Variovorax paradoxus EPS: one gene and its partner. The protein of the gene in region 1 interacts with the protein of each later gene in a pairwise test. Links are inferred from orthologs where the notes say so. Each region holds a gene or a part of one and is shown on either strand. Other genes may lie near its edges. The genes, in order: glmS and VARPA_RS26370.

What was found.
Region 2: the proteins of glmS (region 1) and VARPA_RS26370 interact in binary tests that used the Escherichia coli proteins (3 or more experiments, as listed by UniProt). The link is inferred for Variovorax paradoxus EPS from one-to-one orthologs.

The regions. Positions count from the first base shown.
Region 1 is NC_014931.1:1,183,864-1,199,266, forward strand. The notes cover bases 5,773-8,679. They hold glmS (glutamine--fructose-6-phosphate transaminase (isomerizing)), read left to right. Parts: upstream 5,773-6,239; coding sequence 6,240-8,120; downstream 8,121-8,679. Other genes in these bases: VARPA_RS05320 (Lrp/AsnC family transcriptional regulator), read right to left, coding at 5,773-6,101; VARPA_RS05330 (aspartate aminotransferase family protein), read right to left, coding at 8,142-8,679. Also shown: VARPA_RS05285 (5-formyltetrahydrofolate cyclo-ligase), read left to right, coding at 1-92; VARPA_RS05290 (LysR substrate-binding domain-containing protein), read right to left, coding at 168-1,151; VARPA_RS05295 (DUF2917 domain-containing protein), read left to right, coding at 1,439-1,762; VARPA_RS05300 (BLUF domain-containing protein), read right to left, coding at 1,847-2,251; VARPA_RS05305 (Crp/Fnr family transcriptional regulator), read left to right, coding at 2,386-3,111; VARPA_RS05310 (DUF6279 family lipoprotein), read right to left, coding at 3,131-4,021; bifunctional UDP-N-acetylglucosamine diphosphorylase/glucosamine-1-phosphate N-acetyltransferase GlmU, read left to right, coding at 4,020-5,456; more of VARPA_RS05320, read right to left, coding at 5,619-5,772; more of VARPA_RS05330, read right to left, coding at 8,680-9,464; VARPA_RS05335 (phosphotransferase), read right to left, coding at 9,469-10,521; VARPA_RS05340 (ABC transporter permease), read right to left, coding at 10,555-11,376; VARPA_RS05345 (ABC transporter permease), read right to left, coding at 11,373-12,623; VARPA_RS05350 (ABC transporter substrate-binding protein), read right to left, coding at 12,620-13,678; VARPA_RS05355 (ABC transporter ATP-binding protein), read right to left, coding at 13,732-14,814; VARPA_RS05360 (Lrp/AsnC family transcriptional regulator), read left to right, coding at 15,042-15,403. UniProt on the Escherichia coli protein: Catalyzes the first step in hexosamine metabolism, converting fructose-6P into glucosamine-6P using glutamine as a nitrogen source.
Region 2 is NC_014931.1:5,743,530-5,759,025, reverse strand. What follows is about bases 8,388-11,387. They hold VARPA_RS26370 (phosphatase PAP2/dual specificity phosphatase family protein), read right to left. Parts: upstream 10,566-11,387; coding sequence 9,210-10,565; downstream 8,388-9,209. Other genes in these bases: VARPA_RS26365 (bifunctional alpha/beta hydrolase/class I SAM-dependent methyltransferase), read right to left, coding at 10,562-11,387; VARPA_RS26375 (hypothetical protein), read right to left, coding at 8,777-9,217; VARPA_RS26380 (lysophospholipid acyltransferase family protein), read right to left, coding at 8,388-8,780. Also shown: tyrS (tyrosine--tRNA ligase), read left to right, coding at 1-908; VARPA_RS26430 (OmpA family protein), read right to left, coding at 946-1,569; VARPA_RS26425 (FecR family protein), read right to left, coding at 1,566-2,051; VARPA_RS26420 (cation diffusion facilitator family transporter), read left to right, coding at 2,202-3,122; dtd (D-aminoacyl-tRNA deacylase), read left to right, coding at 3,119-3,562; rRNA maturation RNase YbeY, read right to left, coding at 3,569-4,027; VARPA_RS26405 (PhoH family protein), read right to left, coding at 4,029-4,979; Holliday junction branch migration protein RuvA, read left to right, coding at 5,000-5,572; VARPA_RS26395 (hypothetical protein), read left to right, coding at 5,569-6,456; VARPA_RS26390 (YdeI/OmpD-associated family protein), read right to left, coding at 6,470-7,105; VARPA_RS26385 (phosphatidate cytidylyltransferase), read right to left, coding at 7,102-8,058; more of VARPA_RS26380, read right to left, coding at 8,055-8,387; more of VARPA_RS26365, read right to left, coding at 11,388-12,328; VARPA_RS26360 (CDP-alcohol phosphatidyltransferase family protein), read right to left, coding at 12,368-12,982; Holliday junction branch migration DNA helicase RuvB, read left to right, coding at 13,151-14,215; CDF family Co(II)/Ni(II) efflux transporter DmeF, read left to right, coding at 14,225-15,184; VARPA_RS26345 (hypothetical protein), read right to left, coding at 15,237-15,496.

The DNA of each region.
Region 1 (15,403 bases):
ACGGCTTCCTAGAGGACTTCGAACCCGAAGCGCACGACCTGCCGCTCGACGCCATCCTCAACGACAACGGCGTCGTCTGGCCGATGTCTTGAGCCCCCCGGCTTTTCACTTCGTGTAACTCCAGCCCCCAAGGGGGAGGCGCGGCCCGGCGGCGGCCGCATTCCCGATCAATCGATGTCGTCGATGGTGTCCGGATCGGGCACCTCGCCGATGGTCCCGCGCGTGGTGTCGGCCTGCAGCAGCAGCCAGTCCCAGAAGGCCTTGATCTCGGGCCGCAGCGCGTTGCGCGGGCCGGCGATGAGCCAGTAGGACATCGGTGAATCCATGCGGTGCTGCGGCAGCACCTCGACCAGGTCGCCGTTGGCCAGGCTTTCGGCGATCAGCGAGCTGCGCGCCAGCACCACGCCCTGTCCGGTGAGCGCGGCCTGCACCATCTGGTAGGCGTAATTGAAATAGAGCCAGCGCTTGGGCTGCGCGCGCTCCAGGCCATTCACTTCGAACCAGCGCCGCCACGTCAGCCATTCGAGGTGCGTGCGATGCGCATCGCCGGCCTCGATCAGCGTGAAGCGCGTGATGTCTTCCGGCGTCTTGATCGGCGGGCTGCTCTTGATGAGCCAGGGGCTCGCCACCGGCGTGAGGTTTTCGCCGAACAGGCGCACGGCGGTGGGCGGCATGGCCTCGCGGGGGCCGTAGCGCAGGGCGATGTCCACGTCGGCCACCTCGAGGTCCACCGCCACGTCGCTGGCGTCGATGCGGATGTCGATCTCGGGGTTGTCGCGCTGGAAGGCCTCCAGCCGCGGGATCAGCCACATCGAGGCAAACGACGCAAACGTGGTGAGCGACACGCTCTTGCGCCCCGCGCTCTGGCGAATCTGGCGCACCGCCATGTCGATGCGCGGCAGCGACTGCTGCACCGAGAGCAGCAACTGCGCTCCGGCGCTGGTCAGCTCCACCGCCCGCGTGTGGCGCAGGAACAGCGACACGCCCACTTCCTCTTCCAGCGACTGGATCTGGCGGCTGACCGCCGACTGGGTCAGCGCCATTTCCTCGGCCGCGGCGCGGAAATTCAGGTGCCGGGCGACGGCCTCGAAGGCGCGCAGATGGCCGGCGGAGATCGGGCGGGAGCGCAGGTGGGTTTGCGAATGTTGCATGGAGGTGCCTTTGAAAGGCCGGCTGCATCTGCTTGCGCTGTCCCTTCGGGGAACACCGCGGAACCGGCTTTGCCGGGCTGCAGGTGTTGCCCCCGGCGAGGGGGGAGGAGAAGCGACACGAAGTGCGCGAAGCCTGGGGGAGAGCCTTGATTGATGCGAAACCAGCATCAGTAGGCTACTTCGTTTTCATTGGACCCACAACGCCCGGGAAACGATCATTCATTCCCGAACTGCGCCATTGCCTCCGTCCTGTCAATCGCACTTCGGCAAGCCCAAGGAGTTTCATCATGTCCACCGCCGTCTGCACCACCCCATCGCTCGCTTCCCTGTCGATCCCCGCCCGTACCGCTGCCGCCGCCGTGCCCCCGGCCGTACGCCGCGGCGCCTGGCAGATTGCCCCCGGCGAGGCAATGAGCCTGAAGGCGCGTGCGGCCAGCGTCCTGCGCGTCAAGCAGGGCCGGGTATGGATCACGCCCGATGCCACGCTGGCCAATCCCAGCGAAGACCTGGTGCTCGCACCGGGCGAATCGATGACGGTGGCCGCCGGCCAGCGCATCGTGATGGAAGCATGGGATGGCTACGGTGCCACCTACACATGGGATCAGGCCTGAACGGTCACCGGTTCCATGGACGCACAAAGGCGGCTTCGGCCGCCTTTTTCTTTTTGTCGGCGGCTTCGAGCGCCTTTTTCTTTTTCAGCCGCTGATGTCGAAGCTGGAGCGCAGCGCCAGGAAATGCTTGAACGCGGCTTCCCCTTCCAGGGCGTGCACGCCGGCCATCAGATCAGGGCCTTCGCTCTCGGCCAGGCCCAGGCCGAAGCCGCTGTAGCGGCGCGATTCCAACTGGCCCTCGTGGACCAGCCGCACCTCGGTGTGCCGGAGGTCTCGTTCGATGCTCCGCATCAATGCCTTCACCGCATCGCGCGGGCCCTCCAGGTGCTGGCAGAAACGCATGCCGTCGAAGACCAAGAGGCCGGTGATCTTTCGCTGGGCATTGCGGGCCCGTGCCTGGCCGACGATGGTGCCCACGGCATTGGGGGGCAGGTCTTGCGCGAGTACGCTGCAATAGAAAATTTCGTGGAGCGGCTGTTCGTCTGTCATGCGTCTTGGAAGAAAACGCTGCGGAGTCTAGACAGCGGCGACGGCCGGCGAAATGTAAAAAGACACAGCGCAAAAGCCTATAGTGCCGCGTGAGATTCGATGACTATCCCGTTGCCGCGTCCCCTCCCCAAGGGGTGAATCCTTGCGACGACTGCGCGCTGCGCCGGCTTGAGGCGTTCCTGCCCGCATCGCCGGAAGAGCTCAAGACCATCCAGTCGTTCCGCGTCGGCGCCCGGCGGGTGGAAGCCGGCGGCTCGATCATCGAAGAGCACCGGCCCAGCACGCAGCTCTTCACCCTTTATTCGGGGTGGGCGTTTCGCTACAAGACCCTGACCGACGGGCGCCGACAGATCCTGAGTTTTCTGCTGCCCGGCGATTTCATCGGCCTGCAGGACGAATTCGCCGAAGGCCAGACGCACGGCGTGGAAGCCGTGACCGACGTTTCGCTGTGCGCCTTCTCGCGCGACCGCCTCTGGCCGCTCTTCCACGCCCAGCCCAAGCTCGGCTACGACATCACCTGGCTCGCGGCGCGCGAGGAAAAGATGGTGGACGACAACCTCGTCACCACCGGCCGGCGCAACGCGGGCGAGCGGGTGGCGATGCTGCTCATGCACCTGTACCGCCGGGCCGAACGCGTGGGCATGGTGCGCGACGGCTGGGTGGAGTTTCCGTTCAACCAGCAGCACATCGCCGATGCGCTGGGGCTTTCGCTGGTGCACACCAACAAGACCCTGCGCCGCCTGCAGCGCCTGGGGCTCCACAAGCTCGATGCGGGGTGGCTCCGCATCCTGGAGCCGCATGCGCTGGAGGCGCTGGGCGACTATTTCGAGCGGCCGCTGCGGCCCGTTCCGCTGATCTGAAAGCGCGCCGGCCGCGGCCTCAGCGCGTGGCCACCACCAGTTGCCGCAGGTCGCTCTGGTAGGCCTGCAGCCGGCGCACCGCTTGCTCGCGCTGGCTGGCGCTGGTGCCGTTGTGCAGGGCCGCGAGATTCCGGCAGCCTTCCTCCAGCAGCGCCTGCTGCTGGTCGCGCCAGGGGCCGGGCGGCGGCTCCGCGATGCGCAGCAGATAGGCATGCAGCGCGGCGCGCGCCTCGGCCGGCGACGGCTTCTTCGTGGCGAACCCGCGCAGCATCGCCAGCGCCTCCTGCTGGCGCTTGCGGCGCTCGGCATCGGCGAGCTGCGGGCTGAAGACCGACTGCGCCACCTGCTGCTTCAGCAGATCGCGCTGCTCGGACGTGAGGCGGCCGTAGAAGTCTTCCATGCGGTCGAGGAACTGGTCGTAGCGCTTTTCCTGCACCTGCGCGGGCGTGCGGTCGAGCCAGTCCTTGCGGTAGTCGTTGTTGAGCTTGGCGTACTTGCGCTCCAGCTGCTGCAACTGCGATTCGCTCAAAGTGAGTGCCAGGTCGGTGGTGGCCGGCTCGGCGCGCTCGACCGCGGCCAGCAGGCGCTCGCGAATGCTGTCGGCGAATTTGCAGGCCTGTGCCGGCGTCACCTCGCCCGGCGCCAGGCCTTGCGCTTCCTGCAGCAGGGTGATGACCTTGGGCAGCTCGTTCTGCCGGTGCCAGGCCAGCAACTGGGCGAGTTCGTCGCGCACCTTGGGTGTCTGGGTGCTGTCGAAATCGAAATACCCGTCGAGCCACCAGTAGCTCACCTCGGGCAGGTTGTTGTAGGCCAGCTTCACCGCGCTGCAGGCGCCCAGCGCAGAGACCAGCAGCAGCACGCCGATAATTCGCGCCAGTTCCGCGCAACGCATCCGGGAAAACACAAGCATGAATCAGACTCCGCAGCAGCAAAAGCAAGACATCCAGGGGCCGATCGACGTGGTGATCATGGCGGCCGGCAAAGGCACGCGCATGAAAAGCAGACTGCCCAAAGTGTTGCATCGTTTGGGCGGCCGCGCGCTGATCGCGCATGTTGCCGACACCGCCGCCCGCATCGGCGCTCGCCATGTGGTGGTCGTGACCGGCCACTGTGCTGCCGAGGTCGAGGCCGCGATGGCCGGCGCCGTCGGCGGCGCGACGCCCCGTTTCGCACGCCAGGAACCGCAGCTGGGCACCGGCCACGCCGTGCAGCAGGCGACGCCGCTGCTGCCCGACGACGGCACGGTGGTCGTGCTCTCGGGCGACGTGCCGCTCATCGGCGAAGCCACGCTGCGGGCGCTGGTTGCCGCCAGTGCCGGCGAGCGCCTGGCGCTGCTGACCATCGAATTCGACGACCCGAGCGGCTACGGCCGCGTGATCCGAAGTGCGGCCGGCGGGGCGGTGACGGCCATCGTCGAGCACAAGGACGCCAACGAGGCGCAGCGCGCGGTGCGCGAGATCTACAGCGGCGTGATGGCCGTGCCCGCGCGCCTGCTCAAGGGCTGGCTCGCGCGGCTGGACAACCGCAATGCGCAGAATGAGTACTACCTGACCGACGTCGTGAAGCTCGCCGCAGCCGACGGCGTGTCGGTGGTGGCGCACATCACGACCGATGCGCTGCAGGTGGCGGGCATCAACAGCCCGGTGCAGCTCGCGGCGCTCGAGCGCGCCTGGCAACTGCGCCAGGCGAATGCGCTGATGGAGCAGGGCGTGCGCCTGGCCGACCCGGCGCGCTTCGACCTGCGCGGCACGCTGGCATGCGCGGGGGACGTCGAGATCGACGTCAACTGCGTGTTCGAAGGCGCGGTGTCGCTGGGCGAGGGCGTGCGCATCGGTGCGAACTGCGTGATCGCCAACGCGCGCATCGAGGCCGGCGCGGTGATCCATCCGTTCACCCACATCGACGGCGAGAAGGCCGGCGTGACGGTGGGCGAGCGCGCCCTGATCGGCCCGTTCGCGCGCCTGCGCCCCGGCGCGCAACTCGGGACGGAGGTGCACATCGGCAATTTCGTCGAGGTGAAGAACTCCACGCTCGCGGCCGGCGCCAAGGCCAATCACCTGGCCTACCTGGGCGATGCCACGGTGGGCGAGCGCGTCAACTACGGCGCGGGCAGCATCACCGCCAACTACGACGGCGCCAACAAGCACCGCACGGTGATCGAGGCCGACGTGCACATCGGCAGCAACTGCGTGCTGGTGGCGCCGGTCACCATCGGCGCGGGCGGCACCATCGGGGGCGGATCGACCGTCAACAAGTCGACCGAACCGGGCGCGCTGACCGTGGCGCGCAGCAAGCCGGTGAGTTTTCCCGACTGGAAGCGGCCGCAGAAGAAGCCGAAGGCCTGATATCGCATTGCGTTCGAAAAGACGAATCCGTTCACGCTGAGCTTGTCGAAGCGCCGCGTGAGGCTTCGATCCTTCGACAAGCTCAGGACAGGCCAAGCTCAGCCCGAACGGTTCTCGTTGATCAAACGCGAGGTCGTATGCGAGGTCGTATGAACGGCTGCCTCAGCCCAGCGGCACCGCGGGTTCGAACTTGGCGCGCTTGAGGCTGAAGAACGCCTTCACGTTGCGCACGTTGGCATCGGCCGTGAACAGGCGCTGGGTCAGCGCGCCGTAGTCCGGCATGTCGCGCGCCGCGACCACCAGCACGAAGTCGGGGCCGGGCGAGACGCGCCAGCACTGCTGCACCGCGTCGTCGGCGATCACGCGGGTTTCGAAGGCGTCGAGCGCGGCGGCGTCCTGCCGGTCCAGCGAAATCTCGACCACCGCCTGCAGTCCGTGGCCCAGCACCGCGGCCAGCCGGTCGGGCGAGAGCAGTGCGACCTGGCGCTCGATGAGGCCTTCGTCCTTCAGCCGCTGAACCCGTCGGAGGCACGTGGGCGGGGAGATGCCCACGTCGGCGGCGAGGCGCTGGTTGGTCTGCGAGGCGTCGCGCTGCAGCGCTTCGAGCAGCCGGAGGTCTACTGCATCGAGGGAGATTGATTCCATATATCGATAAATTATGGAATAAAAATCCAAATAGAAGAAGTGATGAAATAAAACTCCAAATTCAATGGAATTTCGAGGGCATATTTTCTCTTCACCTCCCTACCATCTGGCCTCTTCTTCATTCAAAGGCAGCTCACCATGTGCGGCATCGTCGGGGCAGCGTCCCATCGCAACATCGTTCCGGTCCTCGTCCAGGGCCTCCAGCGGCTCGAGTACCGCGGCTATGACTCCTGCGGCGTCGCGGTGCATGCGAGCGGCCTCACCCGGGCGCGCACCACCTCGCGCGTGGCGGAGCTCGTCACCCAGGTGCGCGAAGACAAGGTCGAAGGCCTGACCGGCATCGCCCACACGCGCTGGGCCACGCACGGCGCGCCGGCCGTTCACAACGCGCACCCGCACTTCAGCCACGGTCCCGGCGCCGACGCGCAGGGCGCGCGCCCCGGCCGCATCGCGCTCGTGCACAACGGCATCATCGAAAACCACGAAGCGCTGCGCGCCGCGCTCGAAGCCAAGGGCTACGTGTTCGAGAGCCAAACCGACACCGAGGTCATCGCCCATCTCGTCGACAGCCTCTACAACGGCGACCTGTTCGAGGCCGTGAAGGCCGCGGTGCTGCAACTGCACGGCGCCTACGCCATCGCCGTGATCTGCCGCGACGAGCCGCAGCGCGTGGTCGGCGCGCGCGCCGGCTCGCCGCTGATCCTCGGCGCGGGCAAGGACGGCAGCGAGAACTTCCTCGCGAGCGACGCGATGGCGCTCGCGGGCGTGACCGACCAGATCGTCTATCTCGAAGAAGGCGACGTGGTCGACCTGCAGCCGGGCAAGTACTGGATCGTCGACAAGAACCACAAGCCCGTGACGCGCCAGGTGCGCACCGTGCTCGCGCACAGCGGCGCGGCCGAACTCGGCCCCTACCGCCACTACATGCAGAAGGAAATCTTCGAGCAGCCGCGCGCCATCGGCGACACGCTCGAAGGCGTGGCGGGCATCGTGCCCGAGCTGTTCGACGGCATCGGCCAGGACGGCGCCACGGGCGCCAGCGCGCATCGCGTTTTCAAGGACATCGACAAGATCCTCATCCTCGCCTGCGGCACCAGCTACTACAGCGGCTGCACCGCCAAGTACTGGCTCGAGAGCATCGCCAAGATTTCCACCCAGGTCGAGATCGCGAGCGAATACCGCTACCGCGACTCGGTGCCCGACCCCAAGACGCTGGTGGTCACCATCAGCCAGTCGGGCGAAACGGCCGACACGCTCGCCGCGCTCAAGCACGCCCGCTCGCTCGGCATGGAACAGACGCTGACGATCTGCAACGTCGCGACCAGCGCGATGGTGCGCGAGTGCAAGCTGGCGTACATCACGCGTGCCGGCGTGGAGATCGGCGTGGCGTCGACCAAGGCCTTCACCACGCAGCTCGCCGGCCTGTTCCTCCTGACGCTGGCCATCGCGCAGACCAAGGGCCATCTCACCGAAGCCGACGAGGCGCGCTACCTGAAGGAAATGCGCCATCTGCCGGTCGCGCTGCAATCGGTGCTCGCGCTGGAGCCGCAGATCATCGGCTGGGCCGAGGACTTCGCGCGCAAGGACAACGCCCTGTTCCTCGGCCGCGGGCTGCACTACCCGATCGCGCTCGAAGGTGCGCTCAAGCTCAAGGAAGTGACGTACATCCACGCCGAGGCGTACGCGGCCGGCGAGCTCAAGCACGGCCCGCTCGCGCTGGTGACGAGCGAGATGCCGGTGGTCGCGGTCGCGCCGAACGACGCGCTGCTGGAAAAGCTCAAGAGCAACCTGCAGGAAGTGCGCGCGCGCGGTGGCGTTCTGTATGTGCTGGCCGACGGCGACACGAAGATCAAGAGCGGCGAAGGGCTGCATGTGATCCGCATGCCGGAGCACTACGGCCAACTGTCGCCGCTGCTGCACGTGGTGCCGCTGCAGCTGCTGGCGTATCACACGGCGTGTGCGCGCGGGACCGATGTGGACAAGCCGCGGAATCTGGCGAAGAGCGTGACGGTGGAGTGAGGCGGACAGGGCCCGTTGGACCTAGCGAAGGCCTGAAACGCCTTCGGCAAGCACCTCGTCCAACCTCGCAAGAAAGATATCCGCGTGCGCTTCGGAGAACGGCAAGGGCGGACGCACCTTGAGCACGTTGCCCGCGATGCCTGCAGCCCCGATCAACACGCCGCGCTCGCGCATGGCGTTGACGATCCTTGTCGTTTCGGTCGGGGCCGGCGTCTTGGCGGCTCTGTCGCGCACGAGCTCGATGCCGACGAACAAGCCCTCGCCGCGTATGTCGCCAATGAGTTCGTGCCGTTCGGCGAGCCGGGCAAGACCGGCCTTGAGATAGCAACCGACGCGTTTGGCGTTCTCTTGCAAACCTTCCCGCTCGATCACATCCAGCACCGCCGTTCCGACATTGGCCGAAACGGGGTTGCCGCCGAACGTATTGAAGTACCGGCAGCGCTCGCCGAATTCGCGCAGCAACTGCGAGCGGCAGACCATGCCTGCCATTGGATGCCCATTGCCCATGGGCTTGCCGAGCGTCACCATGTCAGGCACCACGCCGTGGCGCTGAAAGCCCCACATGTGCGACCCCATGCGTCCGAAACCGGCCTGGACCTCGTCGGCAATGAAGACGGCGCCCGCAGCACGCATGGTTGCGACCGCCTCCGCCACGAAACCCGCTGGATCTGTGTAGACCCCGTCGCTGGAGAAGGCGGTGTCCAGCAGCAGCGCGGCCGGCCGAATGCCGGCCTGGCGCATGTCCTCGATCGCCCTGCCGACATGCGCGGCGAAGTCTCGACCGGCTTCGGGCCCTTGCCCGACTGGCATGGGCACGGTGCGCACATGGCTGCCGAGCGGCGCATGCGCCCCCAGTGAAGGCGAGAGTTCGGCCAGCGCGCTGGTGACGCCGTGGTACGCGAACTGCGTGACGACGATGCCGGAGCCACCGGTGCAGGCCCTGGCCACTCGCAAGGCCAGGTCGTTCGCCTCGCTCCCGCTGCAAGTGAACATCACATGCGCGAGCTCCACCGGGAAAGAAGCGAGCAGGCGTTCGGCATAGTCGACAACGTCTTCGTGCAGGTAGCGCGTATGCGTGTTCAGCTGGGCCGCTTGCCGCGCCAGCGCGGCGACGACTTCGGGGTGGCAGTGCCCCACGCAGGCGACGTTGTTGTAGGCGTCGAGATAGGGCGTGCCGTGCGCGTCGTACAGCCAAACGCCTTCTCCCCGGACCAGATGCACGGGCTTTTCATAGAACAGCCGGTAGGCGGGCCCAAGCAGGCGCCGCCTGCGTTCGAGCAGGGTCTCTTCGGTACGCGCGTCTCTGGCGGATCCGGAGGTTTCGGAGGTTTCGGCAATCGTCATTTCGTCATTCCATGTTGCAGGCGCGGCGCAGCGTCTGGCGCGCTTGTGCTCTCGGAAGGGCGCCGCAGCGTTCCAGGCGAGCCCAGGACTTCGCGTTGTTGCGCAGGATGTAGTCGCGGTTCTCGGGATGCTGCTGCGCACGCCATCCGCCGATGGCCACGACCGAGACCAACCGCGTCGCCATGAGGTCGAAGAGCACATCGATTTCCATTGGCTCGAGCGGAAGCACCGCGTGGTAGGCCGCGACGAATTCGGCCACCGTACCGAGCGGATCGGAACTGTCCGTCAATTGGTACGAGCTGGCGATCGCGAGGTCGTTGATCAGCGCCGTGTGCACCATGTCGCCGAAATCGAGGATGCCGGCCACGCGGTCATGGTGTGCCGGATCCACCAGCACGTTGTAGTCGTTGAGGTCGTTGTGCACGACCTGCGCCCGCAGCCGTGCAAGCTGCGGTCTGGCGTGCTCCTCGAAACCGTCCAGGAAGCGTTCGGCCAGGCTGCGCTGCCTCATGTCGGGGATGTGCGCCAACAAATCTCTCAGGTCGCCGGCATGCTTGAGGTCCCATGGCAGGTCATGTCCCGCGGCCGGATGGAAAAAGCCGCGCAGCGCGATCGCGAGCCGGGCCAATGTCGCGGCCATGTGCTGGCGCAGTGCGGAACTGCGCGGAACCATCGGCAGCAGGTCGCCCTGCAGGTACGACAGCAGCCGCACGATGCGAGGTGCATGGCCGCCGATGGCGAGGAATTTCTCGGATTCGCCATCGCGGGTCTCGATCACATGAGGAACCGGCAGCGTCGGGTCGGTGCGCATGATGTGCAGCAACGCCTGGGTCTGGAATTCGGTCATGGACCGGTCTTCCGCAGGGTGCGAAATCTTCAACAGGTAATCGTGTCCCTGCCCGGACCGGATGCGGAAGTTCTGGTCGCGTTCGCCGGTCAACCGCTGCACCACACCGCTGATGCCGTAGTGATCGTGAACGAGCCGCTGCGCGGTCTCCACGTCGATTGCCGGGGCCGGCAGCGTGAACGCATCGCCGATGTTCGACAGACTATGCATGCTGATGGAATTCCATGTGAGTTGAGAAGGCCCTCATGCCGCCACGCCGCGCAGTCGTGCGCTGCGCCGCCGCAGCCACTCCAGGGTGAGCAGCAAAAGGACAGCCAGGCCGATCAGCAGCGTCGCGGCTGCCGTGATGGTCAAGCTGATGTTGTCGTTGATGCCGGCGAACATCTGGCGCGGCAGCGTGCGTTGGTCCGGTCCCGTCAGCAGCATCGCCACCACGACTTCGTCGAAGGAGATGGCGAAGGCGAACAGCGCGCCCGAGAAGATGCCCGGCGCCAGCATGGGCAAGGCCACGCGAAAGAACGCGCGCAGCGGCGATGCGCCCAGATTCGCTGCGGCGCGCAGCAGGTTGACATCGAATCCGGCCAGTGAAGCGCTGACGCTGACCAGCACGAAAGGTACGCCGAGGGCCGCATGCGCGAGGGTCAGGCCGATGAGGCTGTTGGCCAGACCCACGCGCGCAAAGGCGAAGTACATCCCCACCGCCACGATGATGACCGGCACGACCATCGGAGAAAGCAGGAGTGCGAAGACGAAGGCCCGTCCGCGGAACCGGGTGCGCCAGAAGCCGAAGGCAGCCAACGTTCCCAGAACGGTCGCCAGCACCGTCGCACCGACACCCACGAGCAGGCTGTTCTTCAGCGTGGGCAGCCAATTGCCGGAGGTGAAGAAATCTTCATACCAGCGCAATGAAAAGCCGGGCAGCGGGTAGTAGAAAAAGGAGCCGCTGGAAAACGACAACGGCATGATGACCAGGATCGGCGCCATCAGGAAGACAAGCACCGCGATCGCGTACGCCCACAACAAGAGGCGGCAGCTTCGCTGGAGGGGGGATGCGTTCGGGTTCATGCCGCTTTCATCCTGTCGACGCCAACGAGGCGCGCGTAGGCCGCATAGAGAACAGTGGTCGCCATGAGCAGCAGCAGAGACAGCGCCGCGGCCATGCCCCAGTTGATGGTCTTGGTCGCGTAGAAGGCGATGAAGTAGCTGATCATCTGGTCCCCGGCACCGCCGACCAGCGCCGGCGTGATGTAGTAGCCCAGCGCCTGGATGAACACCATCAGGCCGCCGGCGCCCACGCCCGGGAGTGTCTGCGGCAGGTACACGCGGCGAAACGCCGTCCAGGGCGTCGCGCCCAGCGACCCGGCGGCCCGCATGTGCGAGGGCGGAATGCTCTTCATCACTGCGTAGAGCGGCAGCACGACGAACGGCAGGAGCACGTGCACCATCGCCGCGTAGACCGCAAAGCGCGTGTAGAGCATCGCGAGCGGCTCTTTGATGAGGTGGAACTGGAGCAAGGCCGAGTTCACGACGCCCTCGTTCTGCAACAGGACGACCCAGGCGGTCGTTCGCACGAGCAGCGAGACCCAGAAAGGCAGCAGCACGCAGATCATCAGCAGGTTCGCCTTGCGCTCAGGCAGGCTGGCCAGCAGGTACGCCAGCGGATAGCCGAACAGCAGGCAGGCCAACGTGACGCCGCCCGCAATCGACAAGGTGCGCCAGAGGATCGGCACGAAGACCGCCTGGTCCGGCGGCATCGCTTCGACGCCGCCGCCCGGCGACGAACGCAGGTCGAGCGCGCCGAGAACGAACAGCGAAGTCGCGGGACCCTTGGCACGCGCCAGGGCTCCCCAGGTATCGAGCTCGCCCCATTTCGGATCGATGCCGACAAGCACCTCGCGCGCACTGGGCTCCAACGGCCCGTCCGGCAGGCGCCGGGCCGTGGAGAACATCAGCGAGCGGAACCCGTTCACGTCGTAGTTCAGGCGCGTGGCGGCCGACGCGAGCCGGCCGGCGCTGCGCGCCGCGCGCACGTCGGTTGCCAGGGCGGCGAACACGGCGTCGTCCGGCAACGCGGTCCCGTTCCACGACTGCAGCCGTGCAGACACCGTCGGCAGGATCTCGGCCACTTCGGTGTCCACGACGGATCGGCTCAAGAGGGCGCCGATCGGCACGAGGAACGTGAGCAGGAGGAACAGTGCGAGCGGCGCGATCAGGAGCAGGGCCTTCGTGCGGTGACGGCGGGAAGCCCGTCTCAGATCGCTCTTCAGGCCCCTGGCGGCGGCCGTCGGACAGGTCGCGCCGTCTGCGGTCACTTCGACACCCAGCTATTGAAGCGCTGCGTCAGGCGGTCGAGGTTCTCGAGCCAGAACTTGTCGCTGATGAGCAGGGCGCTCGCCATGTACTCCGGGTTCGTCGGGAGGTCGGGCAGAACGGACTTGGCGACCAGCTCGGTGCTGCGCTTGTTGGTCACGCCGTAGGGAATGAGGGGAGGGAGGTCCTTCTGCACCGACGGCGCTCCGGCGAAGACAAGGTACTGCTCGGCCTGCGCCTTGTTCGGCGATCCCTTCATGATGGCCCACGAGTCGATGGTGTAGAGGCTGTTCTTCCAGGTGATCCGGAAGTTCTTCTTGTCGGTCTTGTTGGCCGCGGCGATGCGGCCGTTGTAGGCCGACACCATCGCCACTTCGCCCGAGGCCAGCAGCTGAGGCGGTTGCGCGCCCTTCTCCCACCAGACGATGCTGCTCTTGATGGTGTCGAGCTTCTTGAATGCGCGGTCCACGCCCGCTGGCGTCGACAGCACCTGATAGACATCCGCCGGCTTCACGCCGTCCGCGATCAGCGCGAACTCGAGGTTGGTCTTTGCGCCCTTGCGCAGGCTGCGCTTGCCCGGAAACTTCTGCAGATCGAAGAAGTCCGCCCACGACTGCGGCCCCGCGCCCTTGAACTTGTCGCCGTCGTAAGCCAGCACGAAGTTGTAGAGGATGGCGCCGACGCCGCAATCGTTCGCGGCCTCCGGCATGTAGGCATCGCGCCCGCCGAGCTTGGCCCAGTCGATCTTCTCGAAGAGGCCTTCCTCGCAACCCAGTTGCAGTTCCTCGGATTCGACCTGCACCAGGTCCCAGTTGTTCGCACCGCCCTGGAGCTTGGCGCGCAGCACGCCGATGCCACCGTCCCACGATTCGTCGACCAGCTTGACGCCGGTCTTGGCAGTGAAGGGCTTGAAGTACACCTCGCGTTGCGCGTCCTGGTATGCGCCTCCCCACGACACGACGGTGAGCGGACGGCCTTGGGACCAGGCGTTGGTTGCAAGGCCTGCGGCGCCGAGCGTCGCAACGAGCAGCAATGTGGCCGAACGAAAGATGGACATGAGCGATTCCTCTATCTGTGGGGTTGAACTACGGGCGGGGAAGAAGAGCACCCTCAGGGTGCGACGAAGATCCGGGCGTGTTCGATGCGCCATGTCACGCAGAGGCGTGAGCCGGGCGTGGGCAGCGTGTCGAACTGATCGGGGCTGCGGCAGGCGATCATTTCCTGGCCGTCGCTGGTGCGAAGACGGGCGCGCATCTTGTCGCCGACGAAGATGGCCTCCTCGAGCGTCGCGGCCACGCCCACGCCTTCAGCGCTCCTGGACGTGGACAGCTCGGCGCGTTCCGGGCGCAGCGTGAAGACGCCCTCGCCGCCGACACGCAAGCCATCGCCTGCAACGGCCTGCAGGAGCGAGCCGCCTTCGGTGCGCAGAACGGCGACGCCGTCCACCAGCGCTTCGACCGTGCCCGACAGGCGATTGCTCTCTCCGACAAATGTGGCGACGAAAGCACTGGACGGCTGCTCGTACATCTCGCGCGGTCCGCACAGTTGCTGGATCTTTCCCTGGTGAAACACCGCGATGCGGTCCGACATGGTCAGCGCCTCTGCCTGGTCGTGCGTCACATACACCATGGTCACGCCGAGGCGCCGGTGCAGTTGCCGAATCTCGAACTGCATTTGTTCCCGCAGGTTCTTGTCCAGCGCACCCAGCGGTTCGTCCATCAACACCAGCTTGGGCTCGAACACCAGCGCCCGGGCCACGGCGACGCGCTGCTGCTGGCCTCCGGACAACTGAGCCGGCAATCGTTGTGCCGCATGCGACAACTGCACCATGTCCAGCGCGAGCTTCACCCGGCGTGCCTGCTCATCGCGTCCGACGTTGCGGACCTGCAATGGAAAGGCGACGTTCTCGCCAACGGTCATGTGGGGAAACAACGCGTAGTTCTGGAACACCATGCCGATGTCCCGCTTGTATGCGGGCACCGCGCGCAGCGATCGACCCGCCAGGCGGATGTCCCCGCTGGTCGGCGTCTCGAAGCCGGCCAGCATCATCAGGGTTGTCGTCTTGCCCGATCCGGAGGGGCCGAGCAGCGAGAGGAATTCGCCTTCCTGCACTGCGAGGTCGAGGTGATCGACGACCTGCGACAAGCCGTCGTAGGACTTGCAGACTTGATCGAAGGTGGCAATGACGGACATGACTATTTCTTCTCTCGTGGTTGATCTGATTTGTCTTTTGCAGCACCCCGGCTCCATCGCCCAGATCGGACAAGAAGCCTTCGCAGCCGTTTCTATGCCCCGGCGACGCAATCATCCAGCGGAATAACCAGAAAAGGCTACGGAAATTGGCTGTCTGCGGCGAATCCTGTAGGGCGCACGCCATCGCTACGGCAGAATCTGCTGGACACACAAAAAGGCAGATCAAGATGGCAGATGAAGCAGCGTCCAGGCCACTCAAGCTGGATCGCATCGACCTGCAGATCCTCGCAATCATTCAGCAAGATGCTCGATTGACGAACGTGATGCTGGCCGAGCGAATAGGCCTCTCCGCCAGCCCATGCCTTGAAAGGGTTCGTCGGCTCGAGAAGGGAAAGCTCGTGACCGCCTATCGCGCGGTGCTCAATCTCGAGAAGCTCATTCCGCATCTCTACACCTACATGGAGGTCACGCTGAAGAGCCACCATGCGCAGGATTTCATGCGGTTCGAGAAGTACGTCCTCAAGCAGCCCGAGATGCTGACCTGCAGCCTGATCAGCGGCGACTTCGATTACCTGATTCGGGTCATCTC
Region 2 (15,496 bases), 4.6 Mb from region 1 along the record:
GGGAGCAGATCGAGGCCAACGCCCAGACTTACTACAAGCAGGCCAGCCTGGTGCTGGACCCCGAGAAGACCGAGATTCGCTACAACTCCGAATGGAGCGACCCGCTGGGCGCCCGCGGGATGATCCAGCTGGCCGCCAAGTACACGGTCGCCCGGATGATGGAGCGGGACGACTTCAACAAGCGCTTCAAGGCCGGCCAGTCGATCTCGGTGCACGAATTCCTCTACCCGCTGATGCAGGGCTACGACTCGGTGGCGCTCAAGAGCGACCTCGAGCTGGGCGGCACGGACCAGAAGTTCAACCTGCTCGTCGGCCGTCATCTCCAGCAGGAATACGGGCAAGAGCCGCAGTGCATCCTCACTATGCCGCTGCTCGAAGGGCTCGATGGCGTCGAGAAGATGTCCAAGAGCAAGCACAACTACATCGGCATCAGCGAAGACGCCAACACCATGTTCGCCAAGGTGCTGTCGATTTCCGACGACCTGATGTGGCGCTGGTACACGCTGTTGAGCTTCCAGTCGCTCGAGCAGATCGAGGCGCTGAAGGCGGAAATCGCAGGCGGCCGCAATCCGAAGGACGCCAAGGTCGCGCTGGCCAAGGAAATCACCGCGCGCTTCCACAGCGCGGCAGCCGCCGAAACGGCGGAGCAGGATTTCGTCAACCGCAGCAAGGGCGGCGTGCCGGATGAGATTCCCGAGGTGTCGCTAAGTGGCGCGCCACTGGGCATCGGCCAATTGCTCAAGCAGGCCAACCTGGCGTCTTCGGCCGGGGATGGCAACCGGCTGATCGATGGCGGCGGCGTGCGCGTCGACTCGGTCGTGATCAGCGACAAGGGGCTGAAGCTGCCTGCGGGCAGTTATGTGGTGCAGGTCGGTAAACGCAAGTTCGCCCGCGTGACCCTGAGCTGACCCCCAAAAAAAAGGCCCCTCGGGGCCTTTCTCTTGATTACCGGACTTCGATCGTGACCCGCCGGTTGCGCGGCTCGTCCACCTCGTCGGCGGTCGGCACGGCCAGGTCGCGCTCGCCGCGGCCCACGGCCTCGACGCGGTTGGCCGGAAACCGCTGCTCGACAAACAGCTGAACCACTTCCTGCGCCCGGCGGCGCGACAACTGGTCGTTCGATTCGCCGTTGCCCTTGGTGTCGGTGTGGCCGGTCACCACGATGTCGCCGCCGCTGCGTGCCAGCGCCGCGGCGAGTGCCTCGGTCATGATCTGCTGCGAAGCCGGCGTCAGCGTGGTGCCGCCGACCTCGAAGAACACGGTGTAGCGCTGCGGCGGAGGCGGGCGCATGTCGAAAAGCGGCTTGTTTTCCGCCTGGACCTTGGCCGCATCGGCTTGGTCGACCACCGGCGCGCCGCTGGCGCCCACCGCGGCCGTTGCACGCTGGTAGGGCTTGGAAAGGACTTCTTCCCCGTCCTTGGCGCGCACCACGACCGCGGAGGGCTTGCCGTCGGCCTGCGGCAGCAGCACCACGCGCGTGCCCGGCGTCGAGCAGGCGGCGAGCAATGCGGTGATCAGTGCGGTGGAGAGAAGAAGGAGCGGGCGGGGCGACATGCTCGTCGGCATCATGGCTTTCCGTCGGTTTGAACGATGAAATCGGTGCCGCGAATGCCGATGGTCGCGGTCTGCGTCTCGACCCGAACCGCGTCGGGGTTGGTCTTGCCGATGAGGCCCGTGATCATGCGCATCGAGCCGCGCAGCAGCGAGACCAGCAGCCCGCCGTCGCGGGTGGTGGCGTCGAAGTGGAATTCCTTCAGGTCCAGCCGCGAGGAGGGACCGACCACCAGCGTCGTGTCGTCCCGCAGGACCACGGCGACCGAAGAGTCGGGGCCGGTCACGATGCGGTCGACGGACCCGAGGGCATCGCCAGCGGCAGCGGTGCGGGTGGTGCCGGCGGCACTGAGCAGCTGCACATTGCCGCGCACCGATTTCACGAAACCCGCCTGGAGGTCGGCAACCGCGGCGGCCGGCGGCGGTGTTGTTTGGGCCTGGGCCATCACGGTGGCGCCCAGCAGGGCGAGGCCGCCCAGAATGTTCAAAAAGTTTTTCATCGTCCCGACTCTCTGCGAAGAATGTTTCGCAATAGTCAAAATATTAAGCCGAAGGCGTTACATATAGACACTACGTCGATAATTCAGCGACATCTTGCGGCCTTTTGCCGTTTTTTGCGTCGTCTTTTGTCGATTCAGTTCCGCTTGCCCATGACGCTCACTCCCAAAACACTGCTCCGCGTTTCTGTGGCCGTTGCCTTGGTCACCATCGTGCTCAAGGGGTTGGCGGGCTACATGACGAATTCGATGGGCTTGATCTCCGATGCGATGGAGTCGTTCGTCAATCTTGCCAGCGCCATGTTCGCCTTGGCAATGGTGACCATCGCCGAGCGGCCGGCCGACGACGACCACCCCTACGGCCACCACAAGGCCGAGTATTTCTCCTCCGGCTTCGAAGGCATCCTGATCGTCGGCGCCGCGGTGGCGATTCTCTGGGTGTCGGTGCAGCGGCTGCTGTCGCCCCAGCCGCTCGAGCAACTGGGTTGGGGCCTGGCGCTGTCGGTGTTCAGCTCGGGCCTCAATGCGGCGCTTGCGGTGATGCTGTTCCGCGCGGCGCGCGCGCACCGCTCCATCGCGCTGGAGGCCGACGGCCGCCACCTGATGACCGACGTGTGGACCTCCGCCGCCGTGGTCATCGGCATCGTCGCCGTGCACTTCACCGGCTGGTTGTGGCTCGATCCGGTGCTGGCCATCGGCGTGGCGCTCAACATCGTGCGCGAGGGCGTCAAGCTGGTGTGGCGCTCCTCGCAGGGCCTGATGGACGAAGCGCTCGACGCCGAAACGCTCGCCACCGTGCGCGCCACGCTCGACGCCTTCGCTGCGCGCCAGCCCGATGGCGGCCGGTTGCGCTTCGATGACATGGTGACCCGCGGCGCCGGCCAGCGCCGCTTTGCCGACCTGCACATGCACGTGCCCGGCGACTGGACCCTGCAGCGCGCGGCCAGCCTCCGCGACGAGCTCGAGCAGGCCCTGATGGACGCCGTGCCCGGCCTGCGCGTCACCATCCAGTTGCTGCCGCTGACCATGGAAGCGCGCGCCACCCAGATCGTGAAAGAACACGGACACCCATGAAAGCCATCCTTCAGCGCGTCGCTAACGCCCGCGTCGACATTGCCGGCCAGACCGTCGGCGCCATCGATGCCGGCCTCTTGATCCTCTTGTGCGCGGAACGCGGCGACGTCGATGCGCTCGCCGACCGCATGCTCGCCAAGATCCTCAAGCTGCGCATCTTCTCGGACGACGCAGGCAAGATGAACCGCAGCGTGCAGGACATCGGCGGCGGGCTGCTGGTGGTGAGCCAGTTCACGCTGGCGGCCGACGTGAGCGGCGGCAACCGCCCCAGCTTCACGCTCGCGGCGCCACCCGACGAGGGCCGGCGGCTCTACGAGTACTTCGTGGCGCAGGCGCGCGCGGCGCATCCGGTGGTGGCCACCGGCGAGTTCGGCGCCGACATGCAGGTGCACCTCGTCAACGACGGGCCGGTCACGATCCCGCTGCAGATGTCGGCGTAGCAGCAGCTACTTGCCGTACGGATCGCGGATGCCCAGCTCCGCGAGGATCTGGATTTCGTACGCCTCCATCTCGTCGGCGTCGGCTTCGCTGGTCTCGTGGTCCCAGCCCTGCGCGTGCAGCGTGCCGTGCACCAGCAGGTGCGCGTAGTGCGCGGCCAGCGTCTTGCGCTGCTCCTTCGCTTCGCGCGCGACCACCGGCGCGCACAGCACCAGGTCGGCCATGGCGACCGGGCTCTGCGCATAGTCGAAGGTCAGCACGTTGGTCGCGTAGTCCTTGCCGCGGAACTCGCGGTTCAGGCGCTGGCCTTCATCGGCATCGACGATGCGCACCGTGATTTCGCCGTCGATGTCCAGCGCGTGGCGGATGCAGCGCGCAACGCGGTGGCGCGGCAGCGCGATGCGGTGCCGCTCGACGCCCTTGAAACGACCGAACTGCAGCGAAAGAGAAAGTGCCGGCAGCGCCATCTCAATTCGCGCCGCTGCGCTTGCGCTGGCCGTCGTAGGCGTCGACGATCTTCGCCACCAGCGGATGCCGCACCACGTCGGCACTCGTGAAGTGCGTGATCGCGATGCCGCTCACGCGCCGGAGCACGCGCTCGGCGTCGATCAAGCCGCTCAGTTGCTGCTTGGGCAGGTCGATCTGGCTCACGTCGCCGGTCACCACCGCCTTCGCGCCGAAGCCGATGCGCGTGAGGAACATCTTCATCTGCTCGACCGTGGTGTTCTGTGCTTCGTCCAGGATCACGAACGCGTTGTTCAGCGTGCGCCCGCGCATGAAGGCCAATGGCGCAATCTCGAGCGCGTTGCGCTCGAAGGCCTTCTGCACCTTCTCGTAGCCCATGAGGTCGTAGAGCGCGTCGTACAGCGGACGCAGGTACGGGTCGACCTTCTGCGTCAGGTCGCCCGGCAAAAAGCCGAGCCGCTCGCCCGCTTCCACGGCCGGCCGCGTGAGCACGATGCGCTGCACCGCCGCGCGCTCCAGCGCATCGACCGCGCAGGCCACCGCCAGATACGTCTTGCCGGTGCCGGCCGGGCCGATGCCGAAGGTGATGTCGTGCTTGGCGATGTTGTCCAGGTACAGCGCCTGCGTCGGCGTGCGCGCGCGCAGGTCGGCGCGGCGGGTGACGAGCATGGCCGCGTCCTCGTCGCTCATCGAGCCGTCGCCCGCCAGCGTGAGCTGCACCACGGCCGGATCGATCGGGCGCTGGGCAATTTCGTACAGCGCCTGCAGCACGTCCATCGCGCGCTGCGCCGAGGCCTTGGGGCCGTCGACCTTGAACTGCTCGTGGCGGTGCGCGATCTTCACGCCCAGCGCTTCCTCGATGCGGCGCAGGTGCGCGTCGAGCGGTCCGCACAGGTGTCCGAGGCGCGAGTTGTTCGGTGGGGTAAAGGTGTGTCGCAGAATCACGCCGGACATTTCAAGGAAAAAGGGCACCCATGATAGGCAAACTCACCGGCGTACTGGCCGAGCGCAACCCACCGCAGGTGGTGGTCGATTGCAACGGCGTCGGCTACGAGGTCGATGTGCCGATGAGCACGTTCTACAACCTGCCCGGCACCGGAGAGCGCGTTTCGCTGCTCACGCACTTCGTGGTGCGCGAGGACGCGCAGATTCTCTACGGTTTCGGCACCGCCGAGGAGCGTGCGGCTTTTCGCCAGCTCATCAAGATCACCGGCGTGGGTCCGCGTACCGCGCTCGGGCTGCTCTCGGGCATGAGCGTGGGCGAGCTGTCGCAGGCGATCACCACGCAGGAGCTCGGCCGTCTCGTGAAGATCCCCGGCATCGGCAAGAAGACCGCCGAGCGGCTGCTGCTGGAGCTCAAGGGCAAGCTGGGCGCCGATATCGGACTGCCGACGCATGCGGCCTCCGACGCGCAGGCCGACATCCTGCAGGCGCTGATCGCGCTGGGCTACAGCGACAAGGAAGCCGCACTCGCGCTCAAGGCGCTGCCCAAGGACGCGACGGTGAGCGAAGGCATCAAGCTGGCGCTGAAAGCCCTGGCCAAGTGAGCCTGCGGGCAGCGTGGTCGCGCGTCGAAGCGCTGCGCCACGAGTCGGTTCACAGCGATTCGCTGCTCATGCGCGCGGCCCTGATCGGCTGCGTGCCGATTCTCCTGGCCTACGGATGCGCGGGCGTCGTCTACGGCAACCTGCCGATGATGACGCCAGCCGGCCTCATCGACATGCCGGGCGCCTGCGCATGGCTCACCGCCGCGATGGCGTTCGCACTGGCGATCCTTGCGATCGACTGGCTGGTCCGCGGCGAACTGACGCCGCCGCAACCGCAGGTCATCGTGGTCACCAAGCGCTGGAGCCGTGGCAGCTACACGCAGAGCGTCATGCCGCCGCATGTCTTCCCCGAGCCTCGTTCGTCCCTGCTGCGCATCGGCTGCCTTGGCGTTGCGGCCGTGGCCTGCGCGTCTGCGCTGGTGGGCCGCGCCACGCTCGCGCTGGGGTGGCAGGCCTTCGCGCGGCCGGGCGGCCTCGCGCCGCAGGCGGAGTGGCCGCTCTATCCGCTGCAATGGGTCTGGCCCTGGTTGCTGCCGCTGGCCCGGCGGCCCGTCGTGCTCGGATTGATCGGGGCGGGCGCCGTGCTGCTGGCGGCCGCCTACTTCATGAACTGGCGCAAGGTACGCGGTGCGTGGTTCCCATTCCTGACCGTGCTGCCGATGCTGCTGACGCTGAACTACCTGGGCGATGCGGGCTTCGATTTCGCGGCCGCGCGAGGTCTGGGCGGGCTGGTCGAGCCGGAGTTGGCGAGAGAACTGGCGCACCAGCCGGGCCGCTACAACGTCTTCAATTTCCTGAGCCTCTGGGGCGCCATCGGCTTCGGCACGGTGGGCTTGATCCTGGGCTTCTGGCTGGGCCGCTCGCGGGTGATGGACGAAGACTAGGACCGCCTTCGCCTCAAGGGTGGATCTTCTCGCCCTTTGCCAGCATCTCCACGAACTGCGCGATGCGCCGCGCACGCGTCTCGGCCTTCTTCGCGCCTTGCGTGCGGAACAGCACCGCATAGCGATTGCGCGCATCCAGCGTGGCGAAGAACTTCGCGGCCTTCTTGTTCGCATCGAGCGCGGCCTGCAGGTCGGGCGGCACAGTCGCCACGCTCGCGGCGTCGTAAGCCGCCTCCCAGCGCCCGTCAGCCTTCGCGCGTTCCACCTCGGCCAGCCCGGCCGGCTGCATGCGCTCGTCGTCGATCAGCTTCAGCGCCTTGTCGCGGTTGATCTTCGACCAGGTGCTGCGCGCGGTGCGCGGCGTGAAGCGCTGCAGAAAATACTGCTCGCCATCGCTCTTGTCGCTCTTGCGCTGCCCGTCGATCCAGCCGAAGCACAGTGCGATCTCGAGTGCCTCGGGATGGTCGACAGAGGCGATGCCGCTGGCCTTCTTCGCGATGCGCAGCCACACGCCGGCATGCGTGCCGTGGTGGCGCTTGTACCAGCGCGCGAGCGCCGCAGCGTTCGCGAATTCGACAGGCGCGTCATCGACGATGCGCTCTGCTTTCGCTGCCGGTTTTGCAGCCTTTTTGGCAGCCGCCGTGCTCACGGCACCCACCAATAGCGCAGCGCGTGGAAGTAGATCGGCGCCGCGAAGATCACCGAATCGAGCCGGTCGAGCATGCCGCCGTGGCCTTCGATCATCGAGCCCCAGTCCTTCACGCCGCGGTCGCGCTTGATGGCCGACATGACCAGCCCGCCGAAGAAGCCCATCAGGCAGATCGTGAGCGCCATCAGCGCGGCCTGCCACGGGTTGAATGGCGTGGCCCAGTAGAGCGCGGCGCCCAGCGCGGTGGCGCTCGCCACACCGCCGATCAGGCCTTCCCAGGTCTTGGAAGGCGACAGTTCCGGCGCCACCTTGCGCTTGCCGAGCAGCTTGCCCCACACGTACTGCAGCACGTCGCTGCCCTGCACCACGATCACCAGGAAGGCGATCAGCAGCAGGTTGCGGCCCTCGAAGCCCGGAATCTGCAGCGTGAGCAGCGCGGGCACGTGGCTGATGCAGAACACGCACACCATCAGGCCCCACTGGATTTTCGAGGTGCGCTCCAGAAAGCGCTGCGTGTCGCCCCCCATCGTCGCCAGAATGGGCAGGAGCAGGAAGGCGTAGACCGGGATGTAGATCGAATAGAGCCCGTACCAGTCGATCCAGATCAGGAAGTACTGCCCCGGCAATGCGACGAAGAAGGCCAGCGCGATGGCCCCGTGGTCGCCGCGCCGCGTGTAGGCCAGGCTGATGAACTCGCGCAGCGCATAGAACGAGATCAGGTAGAACAGCACGATCACGCCGCCCTTGCCGAGCGCGAAGGCCACACCGATCACCGCCACCATCACCCACCACGCATTGACGCGCGAGTTGAGGTTGTCGATTACCGAATGCGGTTGGCCGTGCGCCACGCGCCACTTGAGCAGCGCGCCGATGGCCGAGGCCAGCACCAGCACACCGAAGACGCCGCCGAAGAGCTTGAGCGTGGTCCACGCGAAGGGAGACAGTTCGATCATGATGCGGCGCCCTCGGCCTTGTCGTTGCGGTCGTATTCGGGGCGCAGGTCGAGCATCGCGGTGCGTGCGCGGGCGATGAAGGTGTTCTTGTCTTCGCCTTCTTCCAGCTTGATCGGCGTGCCGAAGCGCACCGTGCAGGCCAGCGGAATCGGCACCAGCGTGCCCTTGGGCAGCACGCGCTTGAGGTTCTCGATCCACACCGGCACCAGCCGCACGTTGGGGCAGGCGCGGGCCAGGTGGAAGAGACCGCTTTTCAGCGGCAGCAGGATCTCGTCGCCGGTGTTGCGCGTGCCTTCGGGGAACATGATGAGCGAGTCGCCGCCTTCCAGCGCGTCCTTCATCTGGTCGACCGGGTTGCCGCCCTGGCCCGAGCCGTCGCGCCGGATCATCAGCGCGTTGAACACGTCCTTGCCGATGAAGTTGCGCAGCTTCGAGGCTTCCCAGTAATCCTGCCCCGCGACCGGCCGCGTGAGCGCGCGCAGGTCGGGCGGAAGGGTCGCCCACAGCAGCACGAAGTCGCCGTGGCTCGTGTGGTTGGCGAAGTACAGCGTCTGCTCGGCCTTGGGGCTGGTGCCCGACCAGATCGCGCGCACCCCGGTCAGCAGCCCGGCCGCGCCGATGATCAGCTTGCCCGCGACGATGGCCAGCCCGCGCCGCAGCGCCGTGCTTTCGGGCGCCTGGGCGGGCGCGCTGTCGTTCTTGTTGTTGTCTTCTTCGTTCAAGAGATGTCCTGTGTCATCAAGGCAAGGAGAAACATGGCGCTCTGGCAGGCGACCACGATGGCATGGCGCTGCATGAGCTGGCGGGTGCCCTGTACGCGGTCGTCGAGCGGCCGTGTGGAAGGCGACGACGGCGCATTGCGAAGGCCCAGGCGGTCCAGCGCGCGGTCCAGGGCGTCGAGCGAGGCGATGGTGCCGCGCGCCAGGTCGCCGAACAGCGTCTGGTCCAGCCGCAGCCGGAACGCGAAGTAGCGCTCGAGCACGCCGAGGATCACGACTGCGCCGAAGCCCATGGCGGGCGTGGTCGGGAGCGAGCGCAGTGTGAGCGCGAGCACCAGCGCCGCGATGCATGTCAGCGCGAAGCCCCAGATCGCCAGCACCATGAAGGCGCGCAGCAGTCCGGCGAGTGCGGCGCAGGTGGCGCGGTCGTTGTCAGTCATGGGGCGGCGCCTTCGGTATGACTTCCAGGGTTTTCAGCGGCGCGAGCGACACACGCCATGCGGGCCGCAGCACGATCTGCGGCCGGGCGCGGCGCACCGCGTCTTCGGCCTGCGCTATTCCGCCGGTCGAGCCGTAGCGGCCGAGCCAAGCGATCACCGCCGCGGCGCTGCGCGAAAAGCCGAGCGCGCAGCAGACCCAGACCGGCGCGCCCTCCGCATTGCGGCGCTGGCCTTCGATGACCGCGGCCGCGCGCTGCAGGCGAACCGTCGGCGGCACCGTGAGGTCGAGCAGTGGCACGCAGCGCGCGTGCGGCACATCGGCGGGCATCTGCAGCTCGGCGCAGAGACTCACGAGCCGCGGCTTGCCGGCGGCGAGCCATTCGGCGCGCGTGGGTCGCCGGCCGAGCCGCAGGCCGGGCACCACCTCGACCGATGCGGGCAGCTTCCGCGTCCACAGCCATGCGTTGATCGCGGCGCCGAGGCGGTAGGGCGCGAAGATCCAGCGCGCCGCCCAGCCCATGCGGCCGTGTCCATTCATCTGGAAGCCGCGCGCGCCGAAGCCGATGTAGTTGAGCGCCACGAAGGCCAGCGATGCGGCAGGCCATGCGAGCCACAGCCACACGCCACCGCCGCACAAAGCAGCGGCGAGAAACAGCACGGCACCCACCGCATAGAACCCCGCGAGTTTCCAGCGCTGCGCATCGCGTGTGACCTTCCAGGCACGCCGCATCGACACCACCCGCTCCAGCGGCCACAGCCACACGCACACCACGCCGAGCAGCGCGCCGGTCGGAATGTCGATGAAGTGGTGCTGCCAGGTCGTGAGCACCGAGGCGCAGATCGCGAACGCCCACACATGCAGCACCAGCCGTGCCCACAGCGGGCGGATGAACTGCCGATACCAGTCCCACAGGATCACGGCCAATGCGATGTGCAGCGACGGCGCCTGGTTGAACGGCTGGTCGAAGCCGCGCAGCGCGTTGAACAAGAAGGCCGGCGCGCCATCGACCGGCGGCTGCCCGAAGCTGAAGTGCAGCGGCCAGACGATGAAGCAGGTGCAGGCGATCAAGGTCGCCGTGACGAGCCGCAGCGCATGCCGGTCGAGCGTGTGTTTGCTGGGCGCGAGGAACAGCGACAGCGCATAGAACACGTTGATCGTCCAGTACGGAAAGATCGTCCACGGCCAGAACGGGACCTGCCGCTCCCAGTCGAAGGCCATCGACGGGACGTTCGCGCGCGTGGTGGCCCACCAGTTGGCGAAGCCGTAGGTCGCGTAGAACAGCGGCCCGAGGAACACCAGCCATGCGGCGGCGCGCTTCCAGGGGCGCTGCCCAAGCCAGGTTTTCATCGCCCGGTGCGCACCGCCAGCGACACAGTAAAGATCCCCCACTCGTCGACCCGCTGGTCGATCTTGCGGAAGCCCGCTTCTTCCACCAACTGGTCCATCTCGACCTGCGTGCGGCGGCGCATCACCCAGGCTTCACCCTGGCGGTGGCTGGTGAGTGCGCGCGCGATCATCTCGAGCTGCGGATGCCACGGCTGCCCGGTGTAGACGAGGTAGCCGCGGTCTTCCACCGCATCGCCCACGCCCGCGAGCGAGCGCTGCACCATCTCGTTGTCGGGAAAGAGTTCGTACAGGCCCGACACCACCGCCAGCGTGGGCCGCGGCGTCACCGTGGCGAGGCTGATGCGGTCGAAGGCATCGGCCTGCACGAACTGCGCGGTGTCCTGCAGCCCCTTCTCGGCGATGAGGGCGCGGCCGTCGCGCACGTTGATGTCGCTGTAGTCGCGCAGCAGGATCGAGGCGGCCTTCACGGGGCTCGCGAGCACCGCGTCGAGCACGTAGCGGCCGTGGCCGGCGGCGATGTCCATCACCCGCACCTCGCGGTGCATTTCGGCCAGGCGCTCCATCGCGATGCGGATCAGCTCCTCGACGTGGATCTTGCGCTGCCGGATGCCGCGCCAGCCGATCGAGTTGAGGTAGGTGTTGTCGATGTTCCGGCCGAGCGGGCCCTTGCCTTCGGGGTGGTTGCGGTAGACGTAGTCGAGCGTGCTGCCCGAGTCGAAGCCGGTCTTGTGGCCGAGCGCGATGCCGCTGGAGAGCTTGCCGCCGATTTGCAGCCCGCCGCGCGTCAAGGCCCAGTAGGCGCCACGCGGAGACAACGGCGAGAGCGGCTCGGCCAGCGCGCGCGATTCGTCGGCCGTGTCGCCGCTCAGATGCGCCGCGGTGCGGTCGACCGGCACGGCCGGCGCGTCGAAGCGCTGAAGGATGAATTCACGGATCTGCGCGACGGCCGGCGCCCGGTCTTTTTCGCCGAGCGTGTCGTGGAAGAAGCCCGGCAGTTCGGTCTTGGTCTTCACGGCGCTGCCCAGCCGCTCGAAGAACTGGTGCTGCGGCTTGTGGTGCACCACCCAGTCGGCCCCGGAGATCAGCAACTGCACCGGCAGCGTGATCGCATTCGCATCGGCCACCACGCGGTCGGCTGCTTCATAAAGGCCCAGCAGGATGTTGACCGCGATGGGCCGCGAGATCAACGGATCGCTCTCGTAGCTTGCGATGCGCTCGGGGTCGTGCGTGAGGAACTTCGCCTTCACGTAGCTGTTGACGAAGAAGAGACCACGCAGCTTGTGCATCAGCCCGAGCCCGGCGCGCGCGAAGGGCACGTAGAGCTTCACCTTGAAGGCGGGCGAGGCCAGCGTGAGGCCGCGCACCTTGGGCGCGTAGTCGTGCGCCCAGGTGGCGATCAGCACTGCGCCGACGCTCTGCGCGACGACGTGGATGTCTTGTTCGGGCACGCCGTGTGCGGTGCCGATGTGATGCACGAAGGTCTGCACGTCGCGCACCGAGGTGCCGAAGCTCGGGCTGTAGCCGCGCTGGCCCGGCGAGCGGCCGTGGCCGCGTGCGTCCCAGGCGTAGAAGTCGAAGTCGGGCAGGTCGAGTTCGTCGACCAGGTGCGCCATGCGCGCGCCGTGCTCATGGCCGCGGTGGAACAGCACGATGGCGCCGCGGCGCACGGTGCCCGTGGCCGGCCAGCGGCGGTAGAAAAGCGATTCGCCGTCGTGCGTCTGGAAATGAAGCTCTTGGGCTGTGCGTGAAGTGATGTCGGTCATTGAATCCCTGTCGATATCTGTCTGTTTGTAGGTATGTGTTCAGCGGCCGGCGGCATCGGCTTCGGCCAATGCGCGGCGAATACGGTTGACGATGGTCCAGGCCACGAGCACCGCCAGCAGCGGCATCAGCCAAGCCGTCCAGCCCGCGAGCGGCCAGCCCAGTGCCACGTAGAGGCCGAGCGCGCCGAAGACGAAGGCCCGGTCGCTCTTGCCCAGCGGGCCGTCGTAGCGGCGCGAGGCGCCCACCGTGGGGCCGAGCGCGCCGGCGAATTCGCTGAGGCCGGCCAGCACGATCACCGTGCCGACCCAGAACGGGCTGAAGGGCACCACCAGCGCAAAGGGCAGGTAGAGCGCGGCGTCGGAAACCACGTCGGTCAGTTCGTTGAGGAAGGCGCCCAGCTTGCTTTGCTGGTTGTGCTCGCGCGCCAGCATGCCGTCGATGGCGTTGAAGGCCATTCGCAGGAACATCCATGCGGGAATGAGCGCGAAGGCGGCAAGCGAGGGCGCCGCGAAGAAAAGCCAGAGCCCGAGCGCGACCGAGACGACGCACGCCGCCAGCGTGACCTGGTTGGCCGTGACGCCCATCGCATGCAGCCGGACCACCAGCGGCCGGAGCAGGGCCTGGAAACGCGGCTTCAATTCGTAGATCGACACGTGCTGCCTTCCCCTCGTTCGTTATATGGCCGAAGCATTCTGCCAGTGAGAATGGCGCCCACGCTCGGCACTTTGTGTCCTCGTTGCTCCCCGAGGGGGCCGCTCTCTTGCTTGGGGCGGCCCGGCGCGGCGCTCGGCACTAAACTCTTCAGCGCACACCCCCCTCCCATGACCATCCAGACCGACGATTTCGCCCCCGCCCCCCAACGCGTGGTGTCCGCCGCTCCCGCTTCGCCCAACGAAGAGGCGATCGAGCGGGCCCTTCGCCCCAAGCTGCTCGACGAATACGTCGGCCAGGCCAAGGTGCGCGAGCAGCTCGAAATCTTCATCGGCGCCGCGCGCAAGCGCAAGGAGGCGCTCGACCACGTGCTGCTGTTCGGCCCGCCCGGCCTCGGCAAGACCACGCTCTCGCACATCATCGCGGCCGAGCTGGGCGTCAACCTGCGCCAGACCTCCGGGCCGGTGCTCGAGAAGCCCAAGGACCTGGCGGCGCTCCTGACCAATCTCGAGCCCAACGACGTGCTCTTCATCGACGAGATCCACCGCCTGAGCCCGGTCGTCGAGGAAATCCTGTACCCCGCGCTGGAGGACTACCAGATCGACATCATGATCGGCGAGGGCCCCGCGGCGCGCAGCATCAAGCTCGACCTGCAGCCCTTCACCCTGGTGGGCGCCACCACCCGCGCCGGCATGCTGACCAACCCGCTGCGCGACCGTTTCGGCATCGTCGCGCGGCTGGAGTTCTACACGCCCGAGGAACTGGCGCTGATCGTGACCCGCAGCGCCCGCCTGCTCAAGGTGGAAACCGACGACACCGGCGGCTTCGAGATCGCCCGCCGCTCGCGCGGCACGCCCCGCATCGCCAACCGCCTGCTGCGCCGCGTGCGCGACTACGCCGAGGTCAAGGGCAACGGCCGCATCACCGAGGACATCGCCCACAAGGCGCTCGCGATGCTCGACGTCGATCCGCAGGGCTTCGACCTCATGGACAGGAAGCTGCTCGAAGCCGTGATCCACCGCTTCGACGGCGGCCCGGTCGGCCTGGACAACGTCGCGGCCAGCATCGGCGAGGAGCGCGACACCATCGAGGACGTGATCGAGCCCTACCTCATCCAGCAGGGCTACCTGCAGCGCACGCCGCGCGGGCGCATCGCCACGCTGGCCGCCTACCGGCACCTGGGCGTGACGCCGCCCTCGAGCCGTTCGGACGGACAGGACCTTTTCGGAGTTTGAAGACTCACCATGCACACCCATGACCTGAGCGCCTGGCAGCACGACCACCAGTTCGGCGCCGGCAATGCCTCCGCCGAGCGCAGCACGCGCCTCGTGATGTGGATCACCGCCGCGATGATGGTGGTCGAGATCGGCGCCGGCTGGTGGTTCAACTCGATGGCGCTGCTGGCCGACGGCTGGCACATGAGTTCGCACGCGCTGGCCATCGGCCTGAGCGCTTTTGCCTATGCGGCCGCTCGCCGCTATGCACGCGACCCGCGCTTCGCATTCGGCACCTGGAAGATCGAGGTGCTCGGCGGCTTCGCGAGCGCGCTGCTGCTGCTCGGCGTGGCGGCGCTGATGGTGGTGGGCTCGCTGGAGCGGCTGTGGTCGCCTTCCGCGATCCACTACCCCGAGGCGATTTCGGTGGCGGTGCTGGGGCTCGTGGTCAACCTGGTCTGCGCACGGCTGCTGGGCGGCACGCACCACGATCGCGGGCATGACCATGGGCATCACCACGGCCACGATCACGGTCATTCGCACGAACACGGCCACGACCTGAACCTGCGCTCCGCCTACCTGCACGTGCTGGCTGACGCCGCCACCTCGGTGCTCGCCATCGCGGCGCTGCTGGGCGGCTGGTTCTACGGCTGGGCCTGGCTCGACCCGGCCATGGGCATCGTCGGCGCGGTGCTGGTCGCCAGCTGGGCTCGGGGCCTGCTGAAGGAAACCGGCAAGGTCCTGCTCGACCGCGAGATGGACCACCCGGTCACCGAAGAGATCCGCGAAGGCGTGGAGACCACGCTGGCCGATTCGGAAACCCGCGTGGCCGACCTGCATGTCTGGCGCGTGGGGCGCGATGCCTATGCCTGCGCGCTCACGGTGGTGACGCACTCACTCACGCTCACGGCCGACGAGGTGCGCGCCTGCTTCTCGATGCATGAGGAAATTCGCCATTCGACAGTGGAAATCCAGCGCTGCGTGGATTAGGTTTTCACTGCCTCCCGCTCCACGAAGGTGAGGGCGATGAAGCGTTGCGTATTCAGTACTTGAAACCGGGAAGCGGCACCGGCAAGCAGTCGGGTATGTCTTTCATGGGCGGCGCCATGTTGATGCCTGCGTAGTTGCCATCGAGGGTCGACCACGCGGGCGAATAGACATTCGACGAGACGTGCAACTTCGCACCATCGAAAAGAACGCGGACTGCGCGCGCCGCTTCCAGGGCTCTGCGTTGTGCCAACTGCTTCGCATCGGGAACGGTGTCGCGTGCAACGCCCTCGATATCTGCAACCTCCACGTGCG